DNA from 3 places in the Niabella beijingensis genome. Region 1 is predicted to be linked to each of the others. Evidence: riboswitches for the same ligand, from Rfam matches in the RefSeq annotation. Region 1 holds a riboswitch; each other region holds the start of a gene.
The links. A riboswitch is a leader RNA that binds a small molecule or an ion and turns the genes downstream of it on or off. The one in region 1 is predicted to bind S-adenosylmethionine.

Region 1 (3,278 bases):
TGAAAGGATTGTTTGCAGGATTACTGCTTTTTTCTTCTGTTGTCAATGCCCAGCCGGTCACGCTGCCCATGGGAGGAAATGCCTGGGCGCAGCAAAGATCCGAAGACGGGGTACGGATACGTAATAGCGGCGTGAGCCACTGGACAAAGATCAACGATGGGTTTACTGCCTATATACGGGTAACACAGCCCGGCACCCTTAAGGTGTGGCTGGAAACCGGCGCCGTTACCGGCAACCCGGAAATCGCTGTGTCCCTGTTCGAACAGACCCGTAAGGCAACACTGAAAGACGGGGGAACTTCTTTTTACATCGGGGAATGGACCCTGAAGGACAGCGGCTATGTGCCGATCGTGGTGAAAGGGATAAAAAAAGAAGGCTGCTGTTTCCCGGATGTAACGGCCCTGAAGCTGGAGGGCACTGCGCTTACCGATAAAGCCGGTTATACCAGGAACAATGAAGGCAATTTTTTTCATTGGGGAAGAAGAGGTCCTTCTGTACATATGGGCTACCAGTTGCCAAAAGAGGTGGATGCTGAGTGGTTTTACAATGAAGTAACCGTACCGGAAGGCAATGATGTGATCGGTTCTTATTTTATGGCCAATGGCTTTGGTGAGGGCTACTTTGGAATGCAGGTGAACTCCGCAACGGAGCGCCGCATCCTGTTTTCTGTTTGGAGTCCCTACCAGACAGATGACCCCAAACAGATCCCGGAGGATCATAAGATCAAAATGCTGAAAAAAGGAGAAGGGGTTTATACCGGTGAGTTTGGTAATGAAGGCGCCGGGGGGCAAAGCATCCTGAAGTATAACTGGAAGGCGGCGGTCACCTATAAGTTTTTGCTGCATGTAGTACCGGATGGGGATAGTCATACCATTTATACCGCTTATTTTTATGACGGTGCAAAAAAGACCTGGTTACTGGTGGCCAGCTTCCGGCGTCCCAAACTGGCCACATATCTGAAGCGGCCGCATTCGTTTCTTGAAAACTTCAGTCCCAACCAGGGCGATATAGAACGGAATGTATTTTTTGGCAACCAGTGGGTGCGGGATACCAAAGGCAACTGGCAGGAGCTTACCAAGGCCCGCTTTACTGCCGACAATACGGCGCGTGTGGGTTACCGTAAAGATTATGCAGGTGGTGTAAAAGGACAACAATTCTATCTGAGGAACTGCGGCTTTTTTAATGACTATGTTCCATATGATACCATGGTGGAGCGTCAGCCTTCAGGAAAAGCACCGGAGGTGGACTTCAGCGCACTGCCATGAAACAGAATTTATATTTTATAAAGCCATCTCCGTTTAAGAGATGGCTTTTTTATGATGAGATCAGGCGCCCGGCCTGCCAACCTGAACAAGTCCGCCCGCTTCAGGCAATGCGGCTATTTCCGGCGAAGTCCCCCGTTCAGTAATTACCTGCGACTATGAAAATGAAGCCTTCATTAATAGTCTACTTATTTTGTAGAAATTTATTTTGTTAATAATAGTTTAGCAATTACCTTTGCTTTGTCTTAACGGACAACTTATCAAGAAAGACTGAGGGAAATGGCCCTGGGAAGTCTTAGCAACCACCATCAAGGAGCGGTGCTACATCCATCCAGAAAGGAAAGATAAGTGAGTGGTCAATGTTCCCTGCATTGTCTTCTATTCACGATTCTCTTTCCATAACAGATTTTTTAAAACGGCAATTTTTGAACATGAACACAAAAATGCAATCCCCGGGTCAGGACTACTGGTCTCCCAATTGCCGGCAGGCGAGCTGTCGTAACACACAAATGCTGCAACTCCTTACTATGGGTATAGGGTGTTGTTGCTGTTGATTTAATCTCTTTTTTTATTTCAGTTTCAGTTGACGGCCAGGGCCGAACGGGTTTCGTATGCCCCAGCCATCCGAATATTTTAAAATAGAATATAACAATGAACCATTTTCTAAGAAGACTCATCTACGCAGCGTTCTTTCTTTTTCCCCTGCTGGGAGCTGCTCAGTCTGTAACGGTCACAGGCACTGTACAGGAGCTTCAGTCCGGCGCGCCGCTGACAGGGGTGACCGTAGAAGTTTCAGGAACCAACCGGCGTACCTTAACCAGCGACCAGGGCCGCTTTTCAATAGCCGCCGGTCCGCATGCGGTCCTGCTTTTTTCTTATGTGGGGTATGCCAACCGCCAGGTCAATACGGACACTGTTCAGGGAGCGCTGGTAGTGCAGCTGGAAAGTTCCAGTAATGCGCTGGACGAAGTGGTGGTAACGGCCCTGGGTGTCACCAAGGCCAAAAAATCCCTGGGATATGCGACACAGGAATTAAAGGCAAAAGATATCTCCGAAGCAAAGGAAACCAATATTGTGAATGCCCTTGCAGGAAAGATCGCCGGGGTCCGTATCACCAATACACAGGGAGATATGGGCTCTTCGCGTATTGTAATAAGAGGCGAAACCTCTATCGCCGGAAATAACCAGCCGCTTTTTGTGGTGGACGGTATACCGGTAGATAACTCACAGCTGGGCGCCGGAGGCTCCCGGGATTTCCGTAATGCGATCTCGGATCTGAACCCGGAAGATATTGAAACCATCAGCGTGCTGAAAGGACCCAACGCTGCCGCACTTTATGGCTCAAGGGCCGCACAGGGAGTGGTGCTGATTAAGACCAAAACCGGGAGAAGTAAAAAAGGATTGGGGATCACCCTGAACTCAAATGTGAATGTCGCCAGTTTGCTGATCCTTCCGGAATACCAGAATGTTTTCGGACAAGGTTCGGAAGGCAAGTTCAGCTATGTAGATGGTAAAGGGGGTGGTGATAACGACGGAGTGGATGAGAGTTGGGGCCCAAAACTAGATGGCCGGCTGATCCCGCAGTTTTATTCAAACGGCCTGCCCGTACCCTTTGTGCCGCATCCCGATAATGTGCGGGATTATTTCCGTACCGGTGTCACCTACAGCAACGGGATCGCGCTGGCCAATGCCGGCGACAATTACGATTACCGGATCTCTTATAATAATGAGAAGCAGCTGGGGGTAGTGCCAAACAGCGAGGCTAAAAAAGATAACCTGTCTTTTAATGCCAACTATAATGTAACCTCAAAATTAAAAATAGGAGTAAACGCGAATTATATTCTGAATAATGCGCCCAATCTTCCGGGAGCCGGTGGCAAACGGGCAACCAGCACTATGCTTCAGTTTACCTGGTTTGGCCGGCAGGTGGATATCGACCAGTTAAAAAACTATAAAGACGCTAATGGCAACGGCATCAACTGGAACAACAGCTATTACAGCAACCCGTACTGGATC
Region 2 (3,278 bases), 1.7 Mb from region 1:
TGAAAGTAGCCTTCGGTTCGGTAACACCGGCTTCGGTACCCGCAACCTTGGCGGTATAACCGCTGATAAAATAATAAAGCGCCTGCTCCCGGGTCAGGCGGGAGATCGGGGGCAATACACCATAGGCATCACAGGTCAGAAAGAAAATATTTTTGGGCACCCCTCCTGTTTCATCAGGAACAATATTTTCAACAAAATGGATGGGGTAGGCAACCCTTGTATTCTCGGTAAGGGAAGCGTCATCAAAGTTGATCCGGTTGGTGCCGGGATAGAAAGTTACATTTTCAACCAGGGCATGCGGCCGGATGGCATGAAAGATTTCAGGTTCTTTTTCTTCTGAAAGGTTGATGCATTTCGCATAGCAGCCGCCTTCAAAATTGAACACCTTTTCATTGTCCCATCCATGTTCATCATCCCCGATCAGTTTGCGGCAGGGGTCCGTGCTCAATGTTGTTTTGCCGGTACCGCTCAGTCCAAAGAACAGCGCGGTATCTCCTGTGGGTCCCAGGTTGGCCGAACAATGCATGCTGAGCACTTCCTTTGCCTGGGGCAGCAGGTAATTCAGGATCGAAAAAACACTTTTCTTTATTTCTCCTGTGTAAGCGCTGCCGGCTATCAGGATCATCCTGTGTTTAAAGCTGACAACTGTTGCATTGCCCTGGCGGGTGCCGCAACGCTCCGGATCCAGTTCCAGTCCGGGTGCGGAAAGAATATGCCAGTCGGGTTCAAACTGTTCGAGTATTTCTTCCGACGGACGTAAGAAAAGATGATGCGAAAACAGGTTCATGGAAGGCAGCTCGTTTATCACCCTTATGTTCAGCCGGTATTCCGGCGCCGCACAGGCATACGCATCTCTTATCCAGAGTTCCGGTCTTCCGTTCAGGTGGCTGCGGACATCTTCCAGGATCCGTTCAAAAAAATGCTCCTCCAGGGGATTGTTAAAATTACCCCAGTCAACAGAGGTGGCCGTCAGCTCATCCTTTACAATAAATTTGTCCCTGGGCGACCTTCCTGTAAATTTCCCGGTGTTGATCACCAGGGCGCCGGTATCGCTTAACCGCCCCTGGTTGTTCCTGAGGGTATCTTCCACTAATTCTTCAGGAGTTAGCTGGTAATGCACCCGATTCGTTAAATTCAATCCGGCAGCCTTTAATTGCTGCACCGGCATCTCGAATGGCTTTGTAAGCATATGGTTTCTTTCTTCTTTTGTTGAAGCAGCAAAAATAGAGTTTAGAAAAAATCTAAAAAAATAATATTTTAATGCCTGTTTTTAAATATTTTAAAAAGTATACATCACATAATTGAATTAATTTCAATTATTAATTGCTGTACTAACAATTGTTCGTAAAAACAGTTGTTACTCAGCCACTTGTTGCGGGCAGCAGGTCCGGGCTTTTTTCTTTGGGAATAGTTTCGTAGCTTTGCGCCGTTCTGCAACTGCAGAAAAGTTCTTTAATTCCCTGGCTCCGGCCGGGACCTTATCAAGAAAGGCAGAGGGTGTGGCCCTGTGAAGCCTTGGCAACCTGTCTGGGACAAGGTGCCAATTCCAACCGTGCAGCAGCAAGGAAAGATAAGTCGGATCAGTAGTGTATTAAGAAATTTTAATAGGACAGCTCATCTGGTTTATCGGATGGGCTTTTTTTATGTGCCACCGGCAGCTGTCATAATTTTTTTTTGAATATGAAACAAAACGCTACTAAATTCGTAGTCCGCATGACACAGAAAGCAACATATACTTTTTCTTGCATTACCCCCGTAATGTGTTGCTGTATTTGCTGTATGCCTTAGCAGGCATATACTATCTTCATCTACCCCAACGGGTCTTTATGACCCTCTATTTATTCAGCACATCTTTTTCACTTCATTAAATTCATCATTCTTATGAGCGATCAATTACATTTTGACACGTTACAGGTGCACGCCGGCCAGCAGGCAGATCCCACTACCGGAAGCCGCGCCGTACCTATTTACCAAACCACTTCTTATGTTTTTAAGAACGCGGACCATGCTGCCAATCTTTTTGGATTGAAGGAGTTCGGGAATATCTATACCCGGATCATGAACCCGACCACCGATGTTTTTGAACAACGCATTGCCGCACTGGAAGGAGGTGTTGCCGCACTTGCCACTTCCTCCGGTCAGGCAGCCCAGTTTCTTGCAATCACCAACCTGCTGCAGGCAGGTGAGAACTTTGTGACCTCTCCCTTTTTATACGGAGGCACTTTTAACCAGTTCAAAGTATCCTTTAAACGACTGGGCATCGATGTACGTTTTGCAGCAGATGATAACCCGGACAGTTTCCGCCCCCTGATCGATGACAAGACAAAAGCCATTTACATAGAAACACTGGGCAATCCGCGGCTGAATGTTCCCGACTTTGAAAAATTTGCAGCCCTGGCCAAAGAATTTGACCTGCCGCTGATTGTAGACAACACCTTCGGTGCGGGCGGATACCTGTTCCAGCCGATCCGGCATGGCGCCAACATCGTGGTGGAAGCCGCCACCAAATGGATCGGCGGACATGGCAACAGCATCGGAGGCGTTATCGTAGACGGAGGAAATTACAACTGGGGAAATGGAAAATTCCCGCAATTCTCCGAGCCTTCCGAGGGATACCACGGATTGAACTTCTGGCAGGTATTTGGAGAGGGGAATCCGCTCGGACTGCCCAATATTGCCTTTGCCATCCGCGCCCGCGTGGAAGGGCTCCGCGATTTCGGTCCGGCACTCAGCCCCTTCAATGCCTTCCTGCTACTGCAGGGCATCGAAACCCTTTCCCTGCGTGTACAGCGTACGGTGGACAATGCACTGGCCCTTGCACAATGGCTGGAGCAGCACGATAAGGTGGACTTTGTATGGTACCCCGGCCTTGAAAGCAGCCCCTATCATACACTGGCAAAAAAATACCTTACCAACGGCTTTGGCGGCGTACTGCAGTTTGGTATAAAAGGCGGACTGGAGAACGGGAAAACATTCATCAACAGCCTGAAGCTGGTAAGTCACCTGGCAAATGTGGGTGACGCAAAAACACTCGCCATACATCCGGCATCCACCACGCACGAGCAATTGAGCGAAGCAGAACGGGCAAGTGCAGGCGTACTGGACAATCTCATCCGCATCAGTTCAGGCATTGAGCACATCGATGATATAAAAGCTGATTTTGAGCAGGCCTTTGCCGCAGTTTTTAACCAGTAAAATTAATTACCCATTACGTCCTGTAAGTGTCCGCTTACAGGACGTTTATAAGAAAAATGCTCCGGCCTTCCGCAATAAAACCG
Region 3 (3,278 bases), 1.6 Mb from region 1:
GCGCCAGGGGAGCGGGAGTGAAGAAGATGCTGGATGCGCGCGGAAAAAAGATCTTGGCTGCCCTTGATGGTGTGGCCGGTGAATATCATACCACTCCTGCGGCGGTGGCGCTGGCCTGGCTGCTGGCACGCACGTCAGTAGCGGCACCTATTGTAAGTGCCACCAGTGTGGGCCAGATGCAAAGTATGACAGATGCGGTGCGTTTGCAGCTTTCCGCTGATGCTGTTGCAACACTTGATACAGCGAGTGTCTATTAAAGAATTAAGAAGACTGTATCAAAAGGTGTTTCTTATAGCTTGTCGCTACCAAGATGTCGTCCTGATCCGATAGCTATCGGATTTTGTTCGGAATCTATAAGTGGAGCCTGACATTATTCTCATAATTCCGCCTTTTGATACAGTTTAGTTATTGTTACCATGTACGGGTTACCAGTTTTCCCGCTGCAATGCGCAACGCTCTTTTCAGATCCTGGATCAGGTCTTCGGGGTCTTCCAGTCCTACAGAGAGCCGTATGAGACTGTCTGTAACGCCCGCCTGGCGGCGGATCCCGGCGGGGATCGATTTATGGGTCATTTCACTGGGTAAACAGATCAGGCTTTTAACACCCCCCAGGCTTTCTGCCAGCTGAAAATACTGCGTGGCCTTTGTAAGCTGTGTTGCCGGTTCCTGTTCATCCACCTGGAGGTCAAAACTGACGATGCCTCCAAAGTATTTCTGCTGCCGTTTTGCAACAGTGTAATTGTGATGGGTCGTGAGCCCGGGATAATAAACGTTTCTGACAAGCTCCTGTGTTTTCAGAAATTCGGCAACGGCCTGTGCGCTTTTCGAATGTTGTATAATGCGGAGAGAGAGTGTTTCGATGCCGCGGATAGTAAGCCAGCTGTCGAAAGGGCCCAGTATGGCACCGGAAGCGTTCTGTATGAATTTGACCTGGTGGCCCAGTTCAGCGGTTTTTGTAACCACAAGACCTGCAATAACATCGCTGTGGCCGGCGAGGTATTTGGTAGCGCTGTGCACCACGATGTCGGCGCCCAGTTCCAGTGGCTTTTGCGCAGCAGGAGAGGCAAAGGTGTTGTCTACACAAAGCAGGATATTACGGGCTGCCGCAAGTGTGGCAATGGCGGGGATGTCGGAGATCTTTAATGTAGGGTTGGTGGGCGTTTCGATCCAGATCAGTTTTGTTTTGGGTGTAATGGCTTTTGCTACCTGCTCGGTATCGGTGGTGTCGGTATAATTCACCCGGATGCCGAATTTTTGATAGATATGGGTGAACAGCCGGAAGGCACCGCCGTATATATCATCCACTGCGAGTATCTCATCCCCCGCATTCAATAGTTTTACAACAGCGTCAATTGCCGCCAGGCCGCTTGCAAAGGCGAACCCGTTGCTGCCGCCTTCCAGGGTGGCGATCAGTTTTTCCAATGCGGCACGTGTCGGATTATTGGTGCGGGAATAATCGTATCCGCGGTGTACACCGGGCGCTTCCTGTACAAAAGTGGAGGTCTGGTAAATGGGAGTGGAGATGGCTCCGGTCAGTTCATCTACCGGAATGCTGTGCAGGATCTTTGTTTGCTCTTTCATTTTTTGTTTTTTTTAACTGTGAAGAATACACCTGAAAATCCATCCGGAAAAACGAACGACAATGATGCCGGGAGCAAAAAAAATGCGCTCCCGACAAGTCAGAAGCGCATTCAGTTATTTTGTAAATAATGAAAAAGCTTTTTCTAACTTATCTTTCCACAAGTGTGGTTGAAGGTGGCACCTTCCCGCGCAATGCGGAGGTTGCCAAGACGTCATCGGGTCAAGTCCCTCGGTCTTTCTGGATAAGAATATTTTCAAGAACTATGGCAAAAGTATAGACTATTTACCGAGACCGCCAAATTTTACAGAAGATTTTTTTAGCAGTAAAAAAATGAGCTGTAAAAATCAGATCCATTTGCTGGTATGTTCCGGTTTGTTTTCCAGCACGGCGGCCAGCGACTTTAACCGGGCATACAAAAGGAGTTTACGGCCTTCCTGTGTTCTTGTGTAAACAAGTTCACAGCGGCCTACCTGTGTTTGCCATTGTTTTCTGAAATAGCCGGCAGCGTGCTGGTGCCTGCCAAGCAGGCGGGGAACGGCATGATAATCCTCCTGGGTTACAAAGAAGAACAACCTGCTTTTACGGATGATGATGTAACGCGGATTTGTAACCGGGTCCACCAATTCAAAAAGCGCATCCATGAAGACGGAACGCTCCAGCGAGGTAGCGCCCTCCAGGTGACAGAAAACGGCGCCGGCTTTTTCTTTTGTGGCAACTACCCTGAGTTTTTCTTCCGGCGACTTAATGGCTCCTGTGTAAATCAGGGTATTGAGCAGTGCATCTCCGATATGTTTGAGATCCAGGGCAATGTCCCGGTATTTTATATAGATCTTAAACGCTTTAAATGTGGCGCCACCGAAAATGACGATCCCCCCCAGCGAAAAGATAGAAATAAAAAGCGTGAGCCCTGCACCTGAATGGACGGCTTTGAACAGCTTTAGATAGGCGATCAGTGCATCCTGTAAAAAATGCACAAAAGCCAGCGCGATCAGAAAAAATAAATTTCTGATGGTGCGGAACAGGTAAAGTTTTTGCGTTTGCTCGTAGGGTCTTTTTTCTTTGAACGGAATTTTTAATGCGTCTGTGAGCTGACTGCCTTTTGCAATTGCTGCTGTCCATCGTTCTTTCAGTATCCTTCTTTCCTGTGCACGGGCAAAGCTTTTTTGAGTGTGTACATCAAGCAGTGATGCATCTGTCAGGTCTGCAGGTGGGTCCAGCCTTGCGATACCATTCTCGATAATGGGTGGTTCGCCGGAACTAATGCCTGCAAATCCTTTTAGGCGGCGGGCTACGGCCTGGTAATCGCTTCCCCCGTTTTGCAGCGCGGGGTACACGCAGGCAAGATGCCAGATGTTAGCGGTTTTTCCGGGATCGGTGCGAACGGCGCGGATGGCACGTCCCCGCATCTGGTTGGAAAGTACAAAGGAACCGACCGTACTTGCCAGTACCAGTGTGTTGATCTCCGGTGCGTCCCAACCTTCACCCAGCAACGATTTTGTACCTGTCAGTACCTCGATGGCCCCGCGTTGAAAAAGATGGGTAACGAGTGAGACAGCGCTTTGCCTGCTGCCTGCCGTTATGGTAAGTAACAGGTAGCGGGTGTCATAACTCAGTGGTGTGGTTGAAAAGGAACCCGGTGAAGCGATCGCATTCAGCAGGGGAAGTGCTGTTTGCGGGATAATCACAAGGGAACCGG

Region 2: it holds a riboswitch for S-adenosylmethionine, as region 1 does, so the genes downstream of both, K7B07_RS02775 (O-acetylhomoserine aminocarboxypropyltransferase/cysteine synthase family protein) here and K7B07_RS09790 (SusC/RagA family TonB-linked outer membrane protein) in region 1, are expected to answer to the same signal.
Region 3: it holds a riboswitch for S-adenosylmethionine, as region 1 does, so the genes downstream of both, K7B07_RS03470 (trans-sulfuration enzyme family protein) here and K7B07_RS09790 (SusC/RagA family TonB-linked outer membrane protein) in region 1, are expected to answer to the same signal.

Annotation. Positions count from the first base shown of each region.
Region 1 covers NZ_JAIQDI010000001.1:2,350,766-2,354,043, reverse strand. Annotated here, with positions in the region: gene K7B07_RS09795 (DUF3472 domain-containing protein) at 1-1,265, shown strand, start outside; SAM riboswitch class I at 1,517-1,613, shown strand; gene K7B07_RS09790 (SusC/RagA family TonB-linked outer membrane protein) at 1,914-3,278, shown strand, end outside.
Region 2 covers NZ_JAIQDI010000001.1:659,858-663,135, forward strand. Annotated here, with positions in the region: gene pckA (phosphoenolpyruvate carboxykinase (ATP)) at 1-1,189, opposite strand, end outside; SAM riboswitch class I at 1,476-1,577, shown strand; gene K7B07_RS02775 (O-acetylhomoserine aminocarboxypropyltransferase/cysteine synthase family protein) at 1,882-3,195, shown strand.
Region 3 covers NZ_JAIQDI010000001.1:793,112-796,389, reverse strand. Annotated here, with positions in the region: gene K7B07_RS03475 (aldo/keto reductase) at 1-257, shown strand, start outside; gene K7B07_RS03470 (trans-sulfuration enzyme family protein) at 412-1,581, opposite strand; SAM riboswitch class I at 1,727-1,830, opposite strand; gene K7B07_RS03465 (DEAD/DEAH box helicase family protein) at 1,927-3,278, opposite strand, start outside.